DNA from 3 places in the Paenibacillus sp. PSB04 genome. Region 3 is predicted to be linked to each of the others. Evidence: predicted binding sites of a transcription regulator. Region 3 holds the regulator's gene; each other region holds the start of a gene.

Region 1 (6,804 bases), 400 kb from region 3:
GTCTTGTCGATGAACGGATGCGAAAAGCGCGTATCCGGCGGATTCATGAGCAGGCTGATCGCCAGCTTCCACGGATGGAACGGCGCCGTGTTTCCTGCCTCGGCCTCGGGCAGCATCCAATAACCGTCTTTGCCGTACAGCCGCTGGTGAAAATCATAATCGGCCGCGATTTCCACCTGGGACTCCTCGTCCTTGCCGATTTCGATCAGCGTCTCGGGCGCCCCGCCTTCCAGCTTCCTCCCGGGAAGCTGCTTCGCGGACGGCTGGTTGCCGCCTGTGATCGTGTCGGCACCGATGTAGAGCTTCGACTTGGCGGGATCAAATGGATGATCCAGCTTCATGCCGATGTACAGGTAGCCCTCATCATGCGTAATTTTCATATCCTGGACTCCCGGGATCTTGCCCTGCCAGTGCTGTACTTCCCCTTCCGGGAGCCTGTCCCAGTCGGTGAGATTGCCGTCAATCGTAATCAGCTTCTCCTTGCCCGGCAGCATGCCGAGCAGGCCGAACATTTTCTCATTGGTCAGAACATTGATCCAATAGGACCTCCGGTCTTCAGGCAGCTCCATCGGCATCGTGTTCCAGGTTTTCTTGAACCATTCGTCCTGCCACATGAACAGGATGGCGCCAGCGTAGCCTTCGTCGTGAATGTCTTTGGTCAGGGATGCATCGATCACTCCCTGTTCCTGTTCGTTATGGCCGCCTTGGTCGCGCCCTCCGGCGCCAAAATGCGACACGCCGACAGAAGAAGGAACACCGTACTCCGTGACCATCAGCGGCATGTCCTTATACTTGGCCTTTAGCTGACGGAGATAAGCTTTGTAGGTATTGTAGTTCCCCTGGTCGTCCTTGATCGTCTGGAGCGTCGAATCCGTCCGGAAAAAGTCCGGGTAATACGGATAGACGTGATAGGCCGCAAAATAACCGCCTTTCCAGCCGGTAGGCTGAACATGCCGGGCATCAACGCTCGCCATGTCTTCCTCGAACAGCGGTTCGCCAGGGTGGCTGAGCACATCGGTCGTGACCCAGTTGGTGAAAGTCACGGGATGCTCCCAACCGTAATGCTCCTCCTGCTCGGCCGTATAGTCAAGCAAGCTGGCCAGCCAGTTTTCGAACGGAGCCGCGTCTTTTGTACCCGAAAAATACTTGCCCTGATAGGCCTTCACGTCGCTGTGCACCTTGTTCGTATTTTTGACCATACCCGGGTCCCATTCGGTTCCAAGATGCCATGCCATCAAGTACTTGCCGGCATTCGCCTTGTACTCCCCGCTTGCCGCACCCTGCTTCTGCGGGATCGTGACATCGCCGTATACCGCGGCCACCGCTTTCTTGATTTCCTCTTTGAACTGTTTCGTAATATCCCCCGAATAGGCGTCCTGCTGCTCGATCAGCTGTTCTTCAGGCGACCAGATCCCCTGCATAAAATACAGAGGGTCGTCCCCCTTGTCTTTGTTGTACTTGACGAGAGCCTGATAGAATACGGGCTGGTGAATCGTATAGACCCGTATGACGTTAGCGCCCATGTCGTCAATTTCTTTAAACCAGCGCAGATAATCTTCCTCGGTCGCCGGCAGCTCCCCCGGAAAATGTCCCGGTACCGTGGCGCCAAGATTAACGCCTTTAACGAATATCTCTTTCCATGTCCCGTCCTTCTCGTACTTCAGGAAACGGTCCCCCTGGGTTTTAAACGTAAATCTCGTACCGTCCGGATCTTTGTAGGCCGCAGCCGTCGGGTTCTTCAACATCAGTCCCGCCGCCCCGCCTCCGGCTATGAGAACCGCAGCCGCCGTGATCCAAATAAATAGTGTTTTACGTCTGATCATCGCCTCTTCGTTCCCACCTCGTTTTCGATTTTTGCCTCATCGGTCCGGGGCTTGGCCTTCGCCTAAATCTAATTTTTAACTATTCGGCCCCGATCTGTAAACTAGGCTAGTAGTTGGAAATTTCCCACCCCGTCGACCTAGCCCGCCACTCCCTCGTGCGGACCATAGAGCCCTGCCATCCCCTGTCAACCGGCCCCGTTACGAATAACAAAGAAACGTAAACCAAGCCTTGAGGCGACAGGTTAACTGGACATTTATACGCCTCAAGATTGCTAAAGTTGTGGTCTATTTAACAGCTTTATCCATAAAGATTACAAAATTGATACCATAGTCCGATAAAGCGACAGCGAAAAACCGCGTCACATCAACGTTTGCCAATTTATGTCACATTACAAAAATGAGAACGTGGTCCCGGGTAGGACCTCCTGTCTTTTTTTCACCAAATCATTCCATTTACTGGATTTCAATTACCAGACTTTTCGGTCATTTTTGTGGTCCTTCCTCCCCGTTCCCCCGCTCCTTTTTGACTAGGATCATCGGGCAGGTTTTTCAAAAATCAATCGATATGGGGGCTTTTTTTAAAATCGCAATTTGTTGAAATTTACCATTGGCGGCCTTTTTCCCGCCGAATTGCAAAACGTATGATCCCCCGGATTTCCAAAATAGGAAACAGGCCCCATTCCGTTCCTGGGCGTTCCACTCCCATACCTACCCTGAATCCCGGCGGCTGAACCTGGTAATTTCTGCTGTACGCTTCCTATCCATCGTTATGGCCACAGCGGCCTGGATGTCCGCCGATCCTGATCTCGCCCAGATACGACACGGCCAAAAGCCCGTTGTCTCCCAGACAAGACAACGGGCTCCATTCGGTTATTTCTGCTTATGATCCTGCAGACGGGCGTACAATGCCGTAATCAGCCGGTCCGAGTACCGTCCGATTCTTACGCTGACCTCCGTGCGCATATAATCCCGCGTGATCGTGAAGGTATCCTCATACCCATGAAACGAATACCGGTACCAGATCATCTGGGTGTCCTTTCCCTCCTGGGTCAGATCGATGCGCTCATCGAGCATGGTTTGCTCCACCTTGGACAAATCCTTCTGGATGTCCTGCAGCAGGACCTGGGCCACCTTCGAATAAAGGTGCTTCAAGGCCTCGCTTGACGCCTCGATCGCCTGGATCCGCTTCTTCACAATCGATATCATGACCGGGAGCAGGATTCTGTCCCGCATCAGCTCCAGGTCCTCCCTGCGGGGCGGCCGGTGTTCCTCCGGCTGCTGCGAGCGCCGCTTCAGCAGTTCCTCCCGGTGCTGTGGCAGCATCATGCGGCTGGATTCCCAAATCCCGTTATTCTCAAGCTTCTTGCTCATTTATAATGCCCCCGATTTTCATGGACCGCTCCGCCGCCTGACCGGCGCCCGTAAGGGAAGAGGCTCTTACGATCGCCATGCTGCCGTACCGCTGCTTGATATGGTCCGTCGCCTTTTCCAGAGCCCGCAGCCGCTCCTGGTCTTCAAACAGCGTCAGCTGGTAATTCCGGTCGTCGCTGAGCTCGCTCAGCATGACCCCGGCGCGCCTAACGGGCATGCGGTCCCAATGCTTATAAAAAATCGTTTTTACGGCTTCATACACCTTGTTCGTATTGTTCGTGGGATCCGGCATCTTCATTTGCCGGGAAAAGCCTGTCGGCGCGTCATAAGGGCTGCACATGCAGCTGACCGTGACGACCGAGCCCATATATCCCTTCCGTCGGCAGTCGCGGCATACTTCTTCCGTCAGCTCCAGCAGGATCGTGTCGACCTCCTTGGGGATGGCGTAGTCCCGGGGCAGCGTCATCATATGCCCGACCGATTTGGGAGGCTTGTCGAACGTTTCCGGGGTCACCTTGCTGTCGTCCATGCCGTTGGCGGTGCGCCACATCACTTCGGCCTGGATATCCGACTGCTTGCCGAACCGCGCCCGGAATTTATCCTTCAGCTGGGGGAGAGGCGTTCTCGCCACATCCCCGATCGTCGTCATGCCGAGCTTGGCAAAATGGGCCGTCATGCGCGAGCCCACTCCAAACATTTTATGGACCGGCTGCGGCCACAGATTCTTCTCGATGTCGGCTTTGGGCAGTATAAAAATGCCCTCCTTGTTCTTCTTCGCCCAAATGTCGGTGGCGATTTTAGCCAAAATTTTGTTCGAGCTGATGCCGACCCGCACCCAGACTCCCGTCTCCTCCATCACCTTCTGCTGGATCGACTTCGCAATGCTCACGGGGTCGCCGAAGAGAGCCAGGCTGCCGGTCACGTCCAGAAACTGCTCGTCGATGCTGAATATTTCGACCAGATCGGTATATTCCTCGTAAATCCGGGTAATCTGAAGCGAGACATCGATATAATGCTGCATTCTTGGACGCATAATGACGAGATCCGGGCACTTCTTGAGCGCCTCCCCCAGCCGTTCGGCGGTGGATACCCCGTAGCTCTTGGCGATCGGGCAGGCGGCCAGAATGATGCCCGATCTGCGCATCGGGTCTCCGGCAACGGCGAGCGGCCTGTCTTTATACTCCGGATGATCCGCTTTCTCTACGCTTGCATAAAAGCTCTGACAATCGGCCAAAAATATAATTCTCTCCTTTGATCTGCTCAAGCGCATACACCCTCCACATCCACTTTGGCATTTCGTTAAACCGGTTTGGGCCGGGCAGCTCCGAGAAGCTCTAGCTCCCTAAAGACCGCTCGTCGAAAAAAACGATCCGGGCCGCTTCCCTCTCCACGAAGCATGCTCACTCGGTAAGCGAACGTATAATCGTATTATATACCAAACACATGTTCTCTATGCAAATGTATTTTTTGACAGCCTTCCCTTGCTGCTGGCAGACAGGCTGGCGTAAACCGGCATCCCGCGGTACACTGTTTACAACGATCATTCCACAAAAGGGGGAGTGCCTGATGTGCGGCCGTTATACACTGACCGTGTCGATGGAAGAATTGATGCTGCGCTATGAGCTTGAGCTTGCGCTGAACTTTCATCCCCGTTATAATATCGCTCCGGCGCAGAACGTACTGGCGGTCATTCATGATGGAAGCAGCTTTCGCGCCGGTCAGCTTAAATGGGGGCTGGTCCCGTCCTGGGCCAAGGACAGCAGCATGGGGAGCAGGATGATCAACGCCAGAAGCGAAACGCTGGCGGACAAGCCGGCCTATAAGCTGCCTTTTGCGAGGAAGCGGTGCCTGATCCCAGCCGACGGATTTTATGAATGGATGAAAACCGACAGCGGCAAAGTCCCTTACCGGATTACCCTCCGGGGTGGGGGAATCTTCAGCATGGCCGGCCTTTACGACACCTGGCTGCAGGAGGACGGCAGCAAGCTGAGCACCTGCACAGTCATCACTTCCGGGCCCAATGCGCTGATGGCGCCGATCCATGACCGGATGCCCGTCATTTTGCGCCCGGAGGACGAAATGGCCTGGCTGGACCGCGGGCAAACAGACGTGAACGCCCTGCAGAAGCTGCTCGTGCCCTATCCTGCCGAGGAAATGGAAGCTTATCCGGTCGCAAGGACGGTCAATTCGGTTAAAAACGATACGCCCGATTGCATCGAACGGGTGCCGGAAGGCGCGTAACCGTATATATGCAAAAAAAAGCGCCGCCTTGCGCGAACCTTTACGGTCCGGCTGGGCGGCGCTTTCTCGATTCTGCCTCCTGTTTCGTCAGAAGGCAGTCCGGTGCTCTATCATCTGCTAAGCCAATTTATTCAACAATCAGGGTCCCCTTCATATCGCTGTGGCCGGCACCGCACATGACGGAGCAGTGGAACTCATGTTCACCTGCTTGATCGGCGGTAAATTCTGCCGAGCTTGGCTTCTGCAGGTCCACGTTGAAATCGGGAATGGCCAGACCGTGGTTTCCATCTTTGTTCTCCAGCGTAATTTTGACTTTTTCGCCCTTTTTGACCTTGATCTCGGATGGCTCAAACTTAAAGTTTGACGCCGTCACCTTAATTTCTTTCACGCCGTCCGAGCCGCCGGAAGACGAAGACTCGTCCGACGAGCCGCTCCCGCTTCCGCCGCTGCTTCCGCAGGCGCTAAGCACAAAAACCAGCAGCAGTGTAAGTCCCATCAGCATCCATTTTTTCATGTTAAATCCCTCCATTTGAAATAAATAAGTATGTTGTTCTGTTATCCTTCCTGGCGGCGCCCCGCATCTTGCTTCTCCTCATCCTCTTCCGTCAGTTGCCGCGCAGAGCTGCGGAATTCGTGAAGTGTCGTTCCCACCGCCTTGCCGAGCTGCGGCAGCTTGGACGGCCCGAACAGCAGCAGGACGAGCAGCAGCAACAGCAGCAGCCCCGGTATTCCGATCGTCGAAAGCATGGCCGATCCCTCCTTTTCCATTTTGAAGTTGCATGACCGTCACACAGTAGCCCGAAACCCGACAGCACTGCCAGTTCAGACAAGCATGCCTCCCTGTTTCAAATACTTCTGAATCCCTTCCGCCGCCCGGTAGGCAAGCGCGCCGACGGTATCGGTCGGATTGTAGCCGCTGTTATGCGGAAATGCCGAAGCACCTACCACAAACACGTTTTCCGCTTCCCACATCTGCAGGTAACTGTTCACCGCCGACGTTTCCGGGTCCGCGCCCATAATGACCCCGCCGGTATTGTGGGTGGATTGGTAAGGAACGATATTGTAAGGATCCAGCTTGTCCTTGACCTCCACATGGGAAGGACCCATCTCCTTCATGACCTCACCGGCCTTGTCTGCCAGAAACTTCGTCAGCTCACGGTCCTGATCTTCGAAATCAAACGTAATCCGCAGCAGCGGTTTGCCGTAAATGTCCTTATAGGTCGGATCGAGATCCAAATAGTGGTGCTTCCAGGGCAAGCTTGCCCCCTGCGTCGCTACGGTCAGCACGCGGTTAGCATATTTCAGTGTGGTCTTCTTCCACTCCTTGCCCCAGGTCGGCGTGCCCTTCGGCGCCGGATTGTTTTCGATC
Region 2 (6,804 bases), 2.7 Mb from region 3:
GCGGCTGCGTTCGAATGGACGAATAGACACACCGATAGGAAAGAGAGGCTTTGTAATGGCAGGGATTACCTTTTACATTGCCCATTACGGGTATGCGGCCATGTACTTTTTGCTGGCCTTGGGCATTCTGGGTATTCCGGTGCCTGACGAAACGCTGATTGTTGCTTTCGGGGGGATGGCTGCGAGGGGTGAGTTCAACTTTGCCGGCGCGCTGGCCGTCACTTTTCTGGGAAGCATGACCGGGATGATGATCAGCTATTCTCTTGGACGCCTGGTCGGGGAACCTCTGCTTCACCGGTATGGAAAATGGGTAAGAATGACTCCGGAGCGGCTGGCTGGGGCGGAAAAGTGGTTCAGGCGTTATGGATCACTAAGCATTATCGTCGGCTACTTCGTGCCGGGACTCCGGCATTTATCTTCGTATATCGCGGGGACGACGAAACTTCCTGTCAGGGCTTATGTGGTGTATGCGGGAGCAGGTGCCGCCTTGTGGTGCACCATCTTTATGCTGATCGGACATGCCGTTGGATACCATTGGAACGAAATTGCCGGGAGGATGACGCACACCACGATCCGGATCGCGCTGCTTGCGGCTCTTCTTGCACTCGGAGCGGCCATTGGCTTGCTTCGGTGGAAGAAACGCTGACATTTGAAGTTATGTATGGAGTTTCCCCTTGAAGTGGGAGCCCAAGATATGTTACTTTTACGTCAAAGGAACGGCGTGGGGGGCTATTGAAATGGATAAGTTAAAAGAACGAATTTTACAAGAAGGCGTCATCGTTTCGGATCAGGTGCTGAACTTGGACGGTCTGCTTAATCACCAGGTGGATCCGCAGTTGACGATGGAGATGGGAAAAGAGTTTGCATCCCGGTTTGCCGAAGCCGGTGTGACCCGGGTCGTTACCGTGGAATCGTCCGGGATTGCGGTGGCCTTTGCGACGGCTTACGAGCTTGGCGTGCCGCTGGTGTTCGCCCGCCGCAAGAAGACGCTGCTGGCCGATCCGGACGCTCTTTGCGAACGGGTTCCTTCGTTTACCAAAGGGATCGTGACGGATATTATGCTGTCGCGTCATTATATCAGCGAACAGGATAAAGTGCTCTTTATCGATGACATCATTGCAAACGGAGATGCTGCGCGGGGGCTTATCAAAATTATCGAACGCTCCGGCGCGGAATTGGTCGGCCTTGGTGTCGTCATAGAGAAGTGCTTTCAGGCAGGGGCCCGGACCATCCGGGAGCAGGGCATAAGTATTGAACCGCTCGTCCGTATCCAGTCGCTCGAAGGCGGCGTCATCACTTTTGCCGATTAAGCCCGGGATGAAAGCCCGTTTCGCCGCATTTTCCGCGGATAAATCGAAACAATTTCTTTCAACCGGCCGTCTTTTGGCTTATAATATGTATTAGATGATCATGAGGGGAGGCAGCACAATGGGGAAAGAACCGGTAACCGAACAGTATTTCATTGATAAATTGGCCAAAGCAAAGGATCACTTTGAAAGAGCGCTTGATTGCAAGCATACCGAATTCGATGACCTCTATCCCTATATTATAGAGCATCCTCAGTTTTTTTGGTATAAACGTTACGTGGCCTGGTCAGAACTGCTGACCATCGTGGGCATGTGTGATGAGCTAGACTTCTCCTGGAAGGAATTGTTTACCCCTCATCAAGTTGAATATCTGGAAAAACGAGTGATGTCGTCGACGGTGCTCGATTATTGGTACGAGAAGAACGACAGTAAAGAACACGCACAACGTTAATTGCTGAGCGTCACCGAGAGGTTCAGTTGATTAATATACACACCTTTATACCAACACATTCAGGATCAGCGGCCGATTGGCTGCTGGTCCTTTCTTATAATATCAGAAAAGTATAAACGCCAGAGCATTGCTTCCTGATATTGCAAGAAAAATTACCTCTAAACGCGGTCTGTCTTCTTTGAAGGTACGTCGATAGACGTTTTTCTTAATCATGCCGGATGACTTTAACGAAAAATGCCATTGAACCCGCTCAGTCTTGTGTATAAAAAAGGTCGGTACACACCGATTCCATTGTAAGATATGCGGGAAAAGCATATACTTATCGATGTTCACTACATGAAGAGATTGCTTCAAAAGCAAAGGAGGATTGGAGATGATCAGCGATGAGGAATTGGATGCGTACCGCCAATCCGGAGAGCAGGTCCGGGTGGTTCGCGACGGCATCGAAAGCAATGATGTGACCGGGATTGTTGTGGCTTGGGACGGCAGCCAGGTGCTGATCCGCCGCCGCAACCGCAAAGTGGTCAAGCTGGACCGGAACTACTTGTTCCAGCCTGCGAGCGCTCCGCGTCAAAGCCCTCTGGAATAATAGCAGAGCCGTCTGGTTCGGTTCCCCTTGGTTCATATGGGGGACTCCAGGCGGCTCTTATGGTTTGGAGCCCTCCTGAAAATAGGGAGCAGCGGGATGGTCCATATGGGGAGTAAAAGAAGAGACGGGAAGGAGAGAACGGTCTTCGGGAGAGAAAGGATCCAGCCCGAGATAAACTCTCATCCGAACGAGCATCTCGTTACGAAAAGCCGGCCATAGGATATTCATTTCGTCGGTATAGCCTCTGCAGGAATATTCCGCCTTGACCCCGGTATCATCTTGTAAGATTCGAAGGATCCGGATCTTGCGTCTTCTCATTTCCCGCTTGACTTCAGCGAGCAGCGTGCCGGCCTGCCGGTCGCCGTTCACAATCAGTTCCGAATACAACTGGGGGGTCTTGAATACGCCGCTCTCCTCCATAATCCGAATGTCCCGTTCGAAAACTTTATGAATAAAAATCAGGAGCAGATAACTCTTAATCAGCGATGTCTCTTCCGACGTCATGCCGGGTGCTGCCATACATATCACCACCTGTACGAACTTATGTTCTTATTTTACCCGCAAATGCTTGGATTATTCAATAGATAGGAACTGGAAATTGTTTAGAATGAAGAGGAAATTAAACTTTTTTTGAAAAAGTGTTGACTATACCTGTCCAGCATGGTATGATCTATCTTGTCGCCGCGAAAGATTGATTCTTTCAAAGAGTGACCGACCGATTTGCGGTCGTGGCGGAATTGGCAGACGCGCACGGTTCAGGTCCGTGTGGGCTAACCCCCCGTGGAGGTTCGAGTCCTCTCGACCGCATACATACATAAGGCGTTCCCGTTTTGAACAACGGGGACGCCTTTTTGTGTTATTTGTTATTTCCCGTATCTTTCCTGAGAGGGGAGTAGCGGGGATTTTTGCTATACATAATTCCTCCAACTTCCTCAAACAATGAAACCACATCGTGGAGATACCGAGTAAAGGAGGAAGTTGCTTGAGTACATCATCTTTCAATAAGCTGCATCGCGGCTGGCGGAATATTGCGGCAGCGGGACTGGCGCTTACGGTTGCGCTTTCTGATCAAACCGCCCTCGCGGATGGGGAACGATCACTGGCGGCGGAGCGGGTCTTCAACGAGCAAGCGGAGGAGCCCGGGGCAGACCAGCGGCAAAGTGACATGAAGCCGGATAAAAAGGTTGCGATCATCATCGACGACTTCGGGAACGGGCAAGGGGGAACCGAAGAAATGCTGTCCCTGCCGATTAAGCTGACCGTGGCCATCATGCCGTTTCTTCCTACCAGTAAAACCGACGCGGAGCTGGCCCATAAACAGGGGCATGACGTCATTGTCCATATGCCGATGGAGCCCAAGCAGGGCAATCCCAAGTGGCTAGGTCCCGGTGCCATTACCTCCAATATGAGCAATGAGGAGATTCGCAAACGGGTGGAGGAGGCCATCGACAACGTGCCGTATGCGGTCGGCATGAACAATCATATGGGATCGAAGATTACCGGAGACGAACGGATCATGTCCATCGTGCTGGAGGTCTGCCGCGAACGCGGGTTGTTCTTCGTGGACAGCAAGACCAACTACCATTCCGTTGTCGGCAAGCTGGCCGTTCAGATGGGAATGCCTCCGGTGGCCAATAACATATTTCTGGACGACCGGCACACCGTCAGCCATGTCAGCAAACAAATGAAAGCCGTTGAAACCTGGGCGAGCGAACATCAGAACTGTGTAACGATCGGGCATGTCGGCGTGCAGGGGAAAAAGACGGCGGAGGCCATTCGCCAAAGCATCACCGGTATGCAGAATTCCGTATCTTTTGTAGGAATCAGCGATCTCGTCCGGGATATCTGGGATTGGAAGCCGGCGCCTATATTGCCGTCAAATAATAGCTGATTCCGTTCGCGATGGCCTGCGCGATCTTGAGCTGCCCGCGCCGATTGCACAGCATCGCCCGGTCTGCGGCATTGCTGAGAAATCCGGTCTCTACGATAACCGCAGGATCTTTGACCTGGTTCAGCAGGTAAAACGGGCTTCCCAGCCGGATGCTTCCCTTCGTCTGGTACAGCGGGTTAAGCTGCTGCTGAATGCTGTCCGCAAGCAGGACGCTGCGCCCTTCGTTCTGGTGAAGCACAAGCGCCCCGTTCTTTGAAGGATTGCGGCCCCAATTGACGTGAAGACTCACGACAATCAGGGTCGGCAGCTGATGGCTTAACTCCTTCCGCTGCGCGAGATCGCGTTTATGGCGGGAAGAGCTGCGGAGCCAGTGATTGTCGTCGCTGAGGGCGTAGTCAGCCGTCCGGTTCAAGACCGCGTCGTACCCCTGGCTGCGCAGCAGCATAAACAGCTTCTGGGCGATGGCGAGGTTAATGTCCTTTTCCAGAATGTTCTGAAATGAAGTCCCTCCGTCAACACCGCCATGTCCTGCATCCACGATAATCACTTCATGCGGAAAAGCCGGATGCTCTGGATAGGCGGTCGTACTTTGGTCACCGGGGCCAGCGGCCCAAGCGGACGAGCTGCCTGCGCACAACATTGCCGGGATCAGGAGGATGGCGGCGATCAAGCTTTTGATAGGCATAAAGGATGGCCCTCCTTTCGTTAAACGGGATTGGAGCGAATAATTGATGTCGAAGTTAGAATGTGCAATAAACGGTAAATAATGCACCGTCCGCATTCCTCCGTTTAGATTACCGTATCTCTGTGCAAACTAAGAGCATAGCAGAGCTGTAATTTGGCATTGTGGGGGGAATGGAAATGGCCAGTGGAGATGAACTTGTAAAATACATTACAGAGCGCGTCGTCAGCTACATGGAAACACCCAAGGAAGAACGAAAGAAGCAAAAATATAAAGAGCCGTGGACGGTCAAATGGTTCGGCATGATCCCGTTCGGATTGTCCCAATGGGGAGGCCGGACGGCTGATAAACGCCATCCCAAGCGGCGAAAAATCAAGATGCGGAATCTTCATGACTGAACGAAGATGAAAGAAGCGGACCTCGTATCCACACGAGGTCCGCTTCTTTTTGGGAATGAAACGCGATAAGGGCAGGAACAGATAATCATGCAGGAGATCTAGGGGCGGGCATGAAATTCTCCGGCAGCCATCAGCATGGAGACAGGGAGGTACCGGGTTCCGGCACGTCCTGTGGCCGCGTAGCTGACCGCAGGAGCGCTTGCGGCCTGGGACCATGTCTGAATCCCGCTTACCGCAAACGGCGCCCCATAGGACGCGTTACGGCCGGGAGCGGTGAAGATCAGTCTGCCTCTGGATGCGACGGCTTTCAGCAGATCGTCTCCGCGGCGGATGTTCAGCCGGGGGGAGGTCATCCAGAGCAGGTCGTCATAAGGATCATTACTATCTATCTTCGCAGCAGGTGACGATGCCTCGAGCCGGAGACCGTTCTGATTGGTAACGACTGCCGTCTTAGAAACGGAGGCGGTGCTGGCGGAAACGGCATTTGCTGGCAGAAGCTCCAAGGTCAGCGCATTGATGTACATTGCCGGCTTGCCGGGCAGGGTCACTTTCCAAACCGGCAGCACTGCCGAATATTGAGCTTGGATTTGAACGTTTGTGGGGAGGCCGGGGTGATCGGGAATAAGGCCATCCTCAGCCAGCCGGTCATGGAGGGCATCGCTGCTGTAAGGGATGGCTGGACCGCTGCCGTACTCGCTGAGCATATATCCGCCTTCCTCCCTGGCGGTGAATATTAAATATCCCAACTGCTTGCTATCCTTTGAAACGACCGCAAGCCAGCTGTGGGTGCCGGGCCCTAGCGGGTAATAGTCGATGGCGGCGCCGTCCCACTGCTGAAACTCGGACTGCGCGGACAGCTCGCGGACGACGGTGCCGGCAAAGCTCTCCAGCGGCGCGGGCACCGCCTGCATGTCCGATCCCGATGCGATCCGAAGCAAGGCCGTCCGCACGGGGCTTGCCGCCTTGGCGGCAGCGATGCCGACCGCTGCGGCCGATTGCGGGACCGCAGGACTCCAGGCCGGCCAGGCGCAGCTGACGGCACAGGTCAATGCCGTCACTTTTAAAGCGAGAGATACCATCCTCACCACATTCACCCTCCTCGATTTCAGAGCTTTATTGACATCATTGTATCGGACAAGCCGTAAAAAGGCTGTTGCAAGGTGTCGGGCTTTGGGGCGCGGGCACGGGTCTTTTTTTGCCTTCTTTTAGCGAGGGAGGTCAAATGCTCATGGACGGATGGATCTTAAGTGAAACAGACCGCAGGTTATGGCGGACAGGTTCACCTTAGGTTCATACTGCCATGTCATTTCGCTACGCCGGTTGTCGTATTGCTCCCGGATGGCCGTAAGCTTCTCCTCCTCGGTTTCCTTGAGGAGGTCTTCGTAATACATGTCGATCACCGCAAGCTCATCCCTAAGGCGCTCCCTTGCGGCTTCCGCCCAGCTGTAATCCTCGCCCGCCAGCTGATCCTTCATATGCTTCTCCA
Region 3 (6,804 bases):
GTATTCGCTGTATTTCGTCGCCCTGTGGCAGTACCTGGGTTACCACACCCTCATTCAATTTACAGGCATCTCGAATGTCCCGGACGATGTGTACGAAGCGGCCCGTATCGACGGTGCCGAAGGCTTTAAAGCGGATTGGCACATTACGTTTCCGCTGATTGTCCCGATTTTCAAAATTTCCATCGTGCTGGCCTTCATCGGCTCGCTTCAGGCTTTCGACATGATCATGGTCATGACGGGCGGCGGACCGGCGCATGCTACGGACGTCATTTCCACGCACATGTACAATATGTCGTTCACGTCCATGAAATACGGTTACGGCAGCTCGATCGCCGCATTCCTGGTGGTGCTCTGTCTGGCCGCCACATTCTGCATCAACTTCATTTTCAACAAACTGGAGAAACGATACTCGTAAAGGAGGAAACCGCCAATGAACACAAGCACAGCCGTCGCTTTGAAGAAGCAGGTGGCCGTAACCAGACGCAAACGGTTTTCCGTTACGAAGGCCATCGTGTTTCTGGTGCTTGGCATTCTGTTTGTAACCCAGGTGTATCCACTGTTGTGGCTGCTCCTGTATTCCTTGAAATCCAATGAAGAAATTTTGTCGGGCAGCTTCTTTGCCCTTCCGCATTCGCCGCAGTGGGCCAATTACAGCGCTGCGCTGGAGGGCAACTATTTCCGCTATTTGTTGAACAGCATCTTTGTCACATCCGTGACGATGATTGCGGTCATTATTCTCAGCTCCCTGTGCGCCTATGCGATCAGCCGTTTCCGGTGGCGCTTTGGCGGGGCGGTCATGGTCGTATTCTTGATCGGAATGATGATCCCGATGCAGGCGACGCTGCTGCCGCTCATGATCATTTTCAAAAACATGCATATTCTGAATACGCATCTGTCGATCATTTTGCCGTATGTGGCATTTTCCATGCCGATCGCCATCTTTATTCTTAGCGGGTTCATGAAAACCATTCCGCATGAAATCGAAGAATCCGCGGTGGTGGACGGAGCGGGGATCGGACGCATATTCTCGAGCATCATCCTGCCGATTTCGGTTCCGCCGGTAATGACGGTGTGTATCCTGACATTCATCAACATCTGGAACGAATATATTTTGGCTGCGACGTTTATCTCATCGGAAAAGCTGAAAACACTGCCGTTCGGCGTCAACAGCTTCGTCAGCCAATACTCGGTCAACTACGGGGCCATCGGCGCATTTCTTGTGCTGGGCGCGCTCCCGGTCATCATTATCTACTTCCTGCTCGCCGACAAGATCACCCAGGGTATGGTAGCAGGTGCAGTAAAAGGTTAGTAGGGCAAAGACGGTTTCTGTGATAGAATGACAAATGGATGACCGGATACGAAAGGGGAATGTATCTGTGGGGCGACATTTTCGTTCGATTCACAGCCGTCTTTTTCTGCTGTTTCTATGCTGCATGACCGGCATATTGATATTGATCAGCGTCGTGTATTATTACCGCACCATTTCCATTATTCATACCAAGGTGAATGATATCGCCGAGAAGAACATTTCGCAGACCGCCGGACTGTTCAACTCGCTGCTTCAAGGCTACAACAGTCTCTCCAAGTCGCTCAACAGCAACTACGAGCTGACCCGGCTGCTTCAAGAGACCCATGTAAAAGAGACCGTCGCCATCGAAAACGAACGAACGATTACGAATATTATCGGGGCGGCTTACTATTCAAGGAACGATATTACAGGCATCCATATTCTGACCGACAGGGGCAAAGTGTACAGCTATGAGCGCCAGTTCGCCGGGGTCATCGACAACAATTACGCCCAGACGTCCTGGTACAACGAGCTGAACGCCTCGTCGGGCAATATGGTCTGGCTCGGGATGATGCCGGGTTCGCCGATCAACACGCTGCAGCAGAAAGAGAACGTCTTTGTGTTCGGCCGGAAGCTGTACGATCTGAACACGCACAAGCAGCTTGGCATCATGGTCATCGAAGCGAATCCTTCGTCCATCATGGAGGCGATGTCCAATGTGACGATCAGCCCGGGCAGCCGCGTGTACCTGATCGATCAGAACAACAACATCATCGCTTCGACCGGTAAAAAAGGGACGGAGGCGCCGGACTTTGCCAGCATTCCGAAGCCAGGTGCCGAGGACGGTATTCTGGTGGATGACAGCTCAAGCCAGCTGGTGGTCGCTGCCAATACGCCCATGGCGGGCTGGACGATCTACGGTTTTACCCCGAAGCACGACATTCAGGCGGAAGTGAACCAGACGACCCAATACCTCGTTATCGTTCTAATCGTGCTGATTATCGTCTCCACGGTTCTGGCCACGCTGGTATCGCGCAACATTGCTTCCCCGCTGAAGCTGCTGATCCGGGAAATGAAAAAGGTGGAGATGGGCAATTTCAGCGGTTCGGTTAATGTCGACTCGTTTGACGAAATCAACAGCCTGGTGTCTTCCTTCAACCGGATGGTGCACCGGATGGATGAGCTGATTGAGACGATCAAGGTCACGACCGTCAGCGAGAAAAACGCGCAGCTGCAGGCGCTGCAGTCCCAGGTGAATCCGCATTTTTTGTACAACACGCTGGACATGATTTACTGGATGCTGGATGAAAAAGGGAATGAACGCCTCAGCAGGGTCATTCTGTCACTGTCGCAAATGTTCCGTTACAGCAGCAACTGGGAAGAGGCTTCCCGGACGACGCTGCGTCAGGAATTGGAACAGATCCGGCATTATTTGACGATTATCGAGAACCGGCTGAAGGATAGGCTTGCACCGAAGATCGATGTGGATCCACAGTGGATGGACGTCACGCTGCCGAAAATGACGATTCAGCCGATTATTGAAAACGCTGTAAAATATGGACTGGAGCCGCTGGATCGGCAGGGCATGCTGCTCGTTACGGCGGAGCAGGTCATGGACGATCTCCATGTCGTCGTTCGGGATAACGGGAAGGGAATGAACGAAGACACGCTGATGCAGGTCAGAAGCTTGCTGGAGGGCGGCAACCGCACGTCGCCCAAAGCGGAGGACAGAGACGGCCCCGTGCTTCGCCGTGGCATCGGTTTGAGCAATGTGCATGAGCGGATCCGAATGATGTTCGGCAGTCCGTACGGTTTATACTTGGACAGTCAAGAAGGGGAAGGAACGACGGTAACCATCCGTTTACCAATCCGGCACCAAGGAGGAATGGAAGATGAACATTTTAGTCGTGGACGATGAGCATGTGATCCGTGACGGAATTAAGCGCACCATCCACCGGGCCTATCCGCAGCATTATGTTCACCTGGCGGCGAATCCGGAGGAAGCGGTTCAGCAGCTGCGCAAACACCGGATTGATCTGGTGCTGACCGATATCCTCATGCCGGGAATGACGGGCCTTGAATTGATGCAGCTGTGCCAAGGCAGTTATCCGCATATCAAATGGGTCATCATTTCGGCTTATTCCGAGTTTTCCTACGCCCAGGAAGCCGTCAAGCTTGGGGCTAAGGACTATATGCTCAAGCCGATCGGGAAAGAGCTGCTGCTCTCCATGATTTCCGGACTTGCTCAGGAGATGGATCGGGAGAATGAAATCGTGCGCGAGGCGGAGCTGCTGAAGTCTAACCTGAAGTATTTGCGTGAGGCTGTGTTTCAGCGCTGGGCGAGCGGACTCGATACTGGGCGCCTTGACGTCGCGTCTATAATTGAGAGCTACCCCGCATTCCAACTGGTAATGGTTAAGATGGAGAGCGACGCGCCGGTGCATCTGGAGCATTTTATTATTGAAAATGTGCTTGGTGAGCTGATTGAAGCGCACGGCTGCGGATTTGTGACAAGCATGGACGAAACGAGCCTGATCGGCCTCGTCTCACTGGGGGAAGAGGGAGGCATGAAACGTCTGACGGATGAGCTGCGCGCTAACTTGAAACGATGCGTCAAGGTGCCTTTCCAGATTCAGTCGACGGGACTTATCACAGACATTCACCGGGTGCCGGAGGAAGTGCGGCGGATGCGCCAGGAATCGGCATCGCTGGAGTACGAATACAACAACCCGGGCGGTAACCGAGCGATCGAGGTTGCGGTGCAGTACATCAAAGCACACTATCATACGGATCTGTCCCTGGAAAAGGTAGCTTCGGTCGTGTTCCTGAATCCGGTCTATTTCAGCCAGCTGTTTAAGCAGAAGACAGGAAGCGGCTTCAAGGAATACGTCACCAATCTGCGGATCGAACAAGCCTGCAAGCTGCTGCTGCAAACGCATTTGAAGCTGGCCGACATTTCGGACAAAGTCGGATATGTGGACGTCAAGCATTTTACCCAGGTGTTCCGCAAAAAAACGGGAAAAACCCCGACGGAGTACCGTCTGGAGCAAACGGCGGATTCCCGTGAGGTGTGTCCCACCTGAATCATCCTGCCTTGATCCCAACGCCGAAAAGAGCCCTTGACCTTCCTGAGTAAGGAAGAGCAAGGGCTCTATTGCTGCTTGTCCAGCATCATCTGCTAGTGAATATCGCGGAACAGCCCGACGACTTTACCCAGAATGGTGACATGGTTCAGACGCAAAGGTTCGTAAGCCGGGTTCTCCGGTTGAAGCCGGATATGGTCCTTCTCCTTGTAAAACGTCTTCACGGTTGCTTCATCCTCATCCGTCATGGCAACGACGATGTCCCCGTTATCGGCTGTCTGCTGCTGTCTCACGATGACGTAGTCACCGTTATGAATGCCCGCCTCGATCATACTGTCCCCAACGACGGAAAGCATAAATACTTTCTCATCTCCAACATAGTGCTGTGGCAGAGGGAAGTAATCTTCAATGTTCTCCGTTGCCGTGATCGGCACCCCAGCTGTGACCTTGCCTACTACGGGAACTCTGGCGATCGTATGCGTGAACAGATTGCTGCTCTCGGATTCTTCTTGTCCCAACAGTTCGATGGCACGAGGCTTCGTAGGGTCTCTGCGGATCAAGCCTTTCTTCTCCAGTCGGTCCAAATGGCCGTGTACGGTCGAGCTGGAAGCCAACCCTACCGCCTCACCGATCTCTCGGACGGACGGAGGATAACCCTTGGCGCGGACTTCATTTCTGATAAATTCCAATATCGCTTGCTGCCGGCTAGATATCTTTGACATTCCCCATCAACCCCATTTAGTAACGTTTGGTAAAATTATAACATAGAACTGCCGTTCGTACAAACATAAGTTCTAAATGATTTTGCTTTGATGGAGCGGGATTTTCGCGGCTTCTGAATGAAGGAAGCCCGCCTCTAAAAACATAGGAACAATTGTTCGAAAAAAGTATTGAACAAAACAAATGTTCGTGTTATATTGTTCTCATGAAACAAGAACAAACGTTTGGAGGCGTAATATTTATGCTGAAACACACTACATACCAAAGTATTTATAATAACCCATCCGTTAACCCATCCATCAATGAAGCTATAGCATCTCCTTGGTTGAAGAAACTCCAGTCCTTCGTGCCTGGCCCTGCCTTGATCAAACTGATCCTGGCGGCCCTGATTATTTTGGTGGGATGCACAGGTGTCGTTCGCGTATTCGCGGGAACCTCGGATGATGTTCGGTTAGAGAAAAATGTCATCGTTCAGCAAGGCGATACGCTGTGGGGAATCGCTTCTGCCCATAAGCCGGAAGACATGGATATCCGCGCATACATTATGGCGGTGAAGAAGTATAACGATTTAACCAGCAGCGAAATTCAAGCCGGAGAAGTATTGGCACTCCCACAATATTAATAGAAGATAAATGATCAAGAGCTTGGAAAGGTGTGAACCTTGACAAGCTCTTTTTATCATGGCAAAGTTAGGTATGACTTGAATATTGGAGGAGTAATTGTATGGATATCGACAGCGTTGTAGAGAGAATTAATGAGCTTGCGCGCAAGCAAAAGGAATCCGGTTTAACCGAAGAGGAAATCGAAGAACGGGCCAAGCTTCGTGAGAGATACCTTCAGAATGTCCGCAGAAATTTCAGACAGCAGCTGGACTCGATTGAATGGGTGGATGAAGAGAAGAAATAACACCCGCTGCTGGTTTAGACTCATACATTCGATTATGGTATAGACTGACTCAAGGTTTTGTATGGCTCACTACCGAGAACAGAATGCTTCTATGTAAGCGCACCAAGTTTTCCTTCATTTGCTTTCTATTATATAGAATGTGAAACTACAGGAATAATTGCTGTAAGCAGTATTGGGCCGTTATATATGAGGAAGTAAATAACTATATAGCCGAAAGCATTTTGAGGAGGTTCGTGAATGGCCCGTTCATGGGAAAGACAGGTAAGAAAAAACTCAGCGCAGCTGAACAAGCAGAGAAAGAAAGAGGGAAAGCCATCCATCTATAGCACGGGAGGTCCATCGGCTGACATTTATAAAGGAAGAAACTATGTGCTTCCGATTACGATGGTCGCTCTGGCCGCGGTTTACTTCCTGCTCGGAATGCTCGGACAGGAGGGTACGGCGGGAAACAGCGGCATGACCTGGATCATTATGGCCATGTACGTGTTCCTGGGCTTGATGATCTTTTTGCGCAGGCCTTTCCTGCGCGTGGAGAAAAACGCCGTATCGACGATCAAGTTCAACCGGGATCGGCGACTGACCGCAGACAATATCGCCAAGATCAAGCTGGCCAAAGGCTCTGTCGTGATTGAGCCGAAGGGCAAAGGCGGCAACTGGGTGTTCACGCGCCTGATCAACCGCTACGATACCGATGCCATAGGGGAACGTCTGGAGCGTTTTGCGCAGACCCATAATATCCCTTTGGAAAAATAAACAAATATAAGAGATAGCAGATGGAGAGGATGGAAGAGGATGCCGGTACAAGCT

Evidence for each region. The regulator LexA, encoded in region 3, represses DNA repair genes until DNA is damaged. The targets are predictions, from matches to a motif close to CGAACATATGTTCG.
Region 1: K2F33_RS17635 (DNA polymerase IV) is a predicted target of LexA. The motif match lies at 4,607-4,620, and genes of this name have one in related genera.
Region 2: K2F33_RS31620 (YhjD family protein) is a predicted target of LexA. The motif match lies at 2,884-2,897, and genes of this name have one in related genera.

What each region holds. Positions count from the first base shown of each region.
Region 1 covers NZ_CP081301.1:3,822,796-3,829,599, reverse strand. Annotated here, with positions in the region: gene K2F33_RS17645 (hypothetical protein) at 1-1,823, opposite strand, end outside; gene K2F33_RS17640 (YhjD family protein) at 2,694-3,194, opposite strand; gene K2F33_RS17635 (DNA polymerase IV) at 3,178-4,458, opposite strand; gene K2F33_RS17630 (SOS response-associated peptidase) at 4,761-5,435, shown strand; gene K2F33_RS17625 (cupredoxin domain-containing protein) at 5,563-5,949, opposite strand; gene tatA (twin-arginine translocase TatA/TatE family subunit) at 5,991-6,182, opposite strand; gene K2F33_RS17615 (GMC family oxidoreductase) at 6,258-6,804, opposite strand, start outside.
Region 2 covers NZ_CP081301.1:6,898,876-6,905,679, reverse strand. Annotated here, with positions in the region: gene K2F33_RS31640 (DedA family protein) at 56-646, shown strand; gene K2F33_RS31635 (xanthine phosphoribosyltransferase) at 738-1,310, shown strand; gene K2F33_RS31630 (hypothetical protein) at 1,429-1,758, shown strand; gene K2F33_RS31625 (hypothetical protein) at 2,132-2,347, shown strand; gene K2F33_RS31620 (YhjD family protein) at 2,405-2,866, opposite strand; tRNA gene K2F33_RS31615 (tRNA-Leu) at 3,070-3,154, shown strand; gene K2F33_RS31610 (divergent polysaccharide deacetylase family protein) at 3,330-4,238, shown strand; gene K2F33_RS31605 (N-acetylmuramoyl-L-alanine amidase) at 4,213-4,878, opposite strand; gene K2F33_RS31600 (YqzE family protein) at 5,100-5,318, shown strand; gene K2F33_RS31595 (hypothetical protein) at 5,417-6,403, opposite strand; gene K2F33_RS31590 (YqhG family protein) at 6,545-6,804, opposite strand, start outside.
Region 3 covers NZ_CP081301.1:4,225,753-4,232,556, forward strand. Annotated here, with positions in the region: gene K2F33_RS19615 (carbohydrate ABC transporter permease) at 1-415, shown strand, start outside; gene K2F33_RS19620 (carbohydrate ABC transporter permease) at 431-1,309, shown strand; gene K2F33_RS19625 (sensor histidine kinase) at 1,377-3,206, shown strand; gene K2F33_RS19630 (response regulator transcription factor) at 3,181-4,371, shown strand; gene lexA (transcriptional repressor LexA) at 4,467-5,093, opposite strand; gene K2F33_RS19640 (LysM peptidoglycan-binding domain-containing protein) at 5,333-5,713, shown strand; gene K2F33_RS19645 (DUF896 domain-containing protein) at 5,815-5,997, shown strand; gene K2F33_RS19650 (hypothetical protein) at 6,235-6,750, shown strand; gene K2F33_RS19655 (HAD family hydrolase) at 6,790-6,804, shown strand, end outside.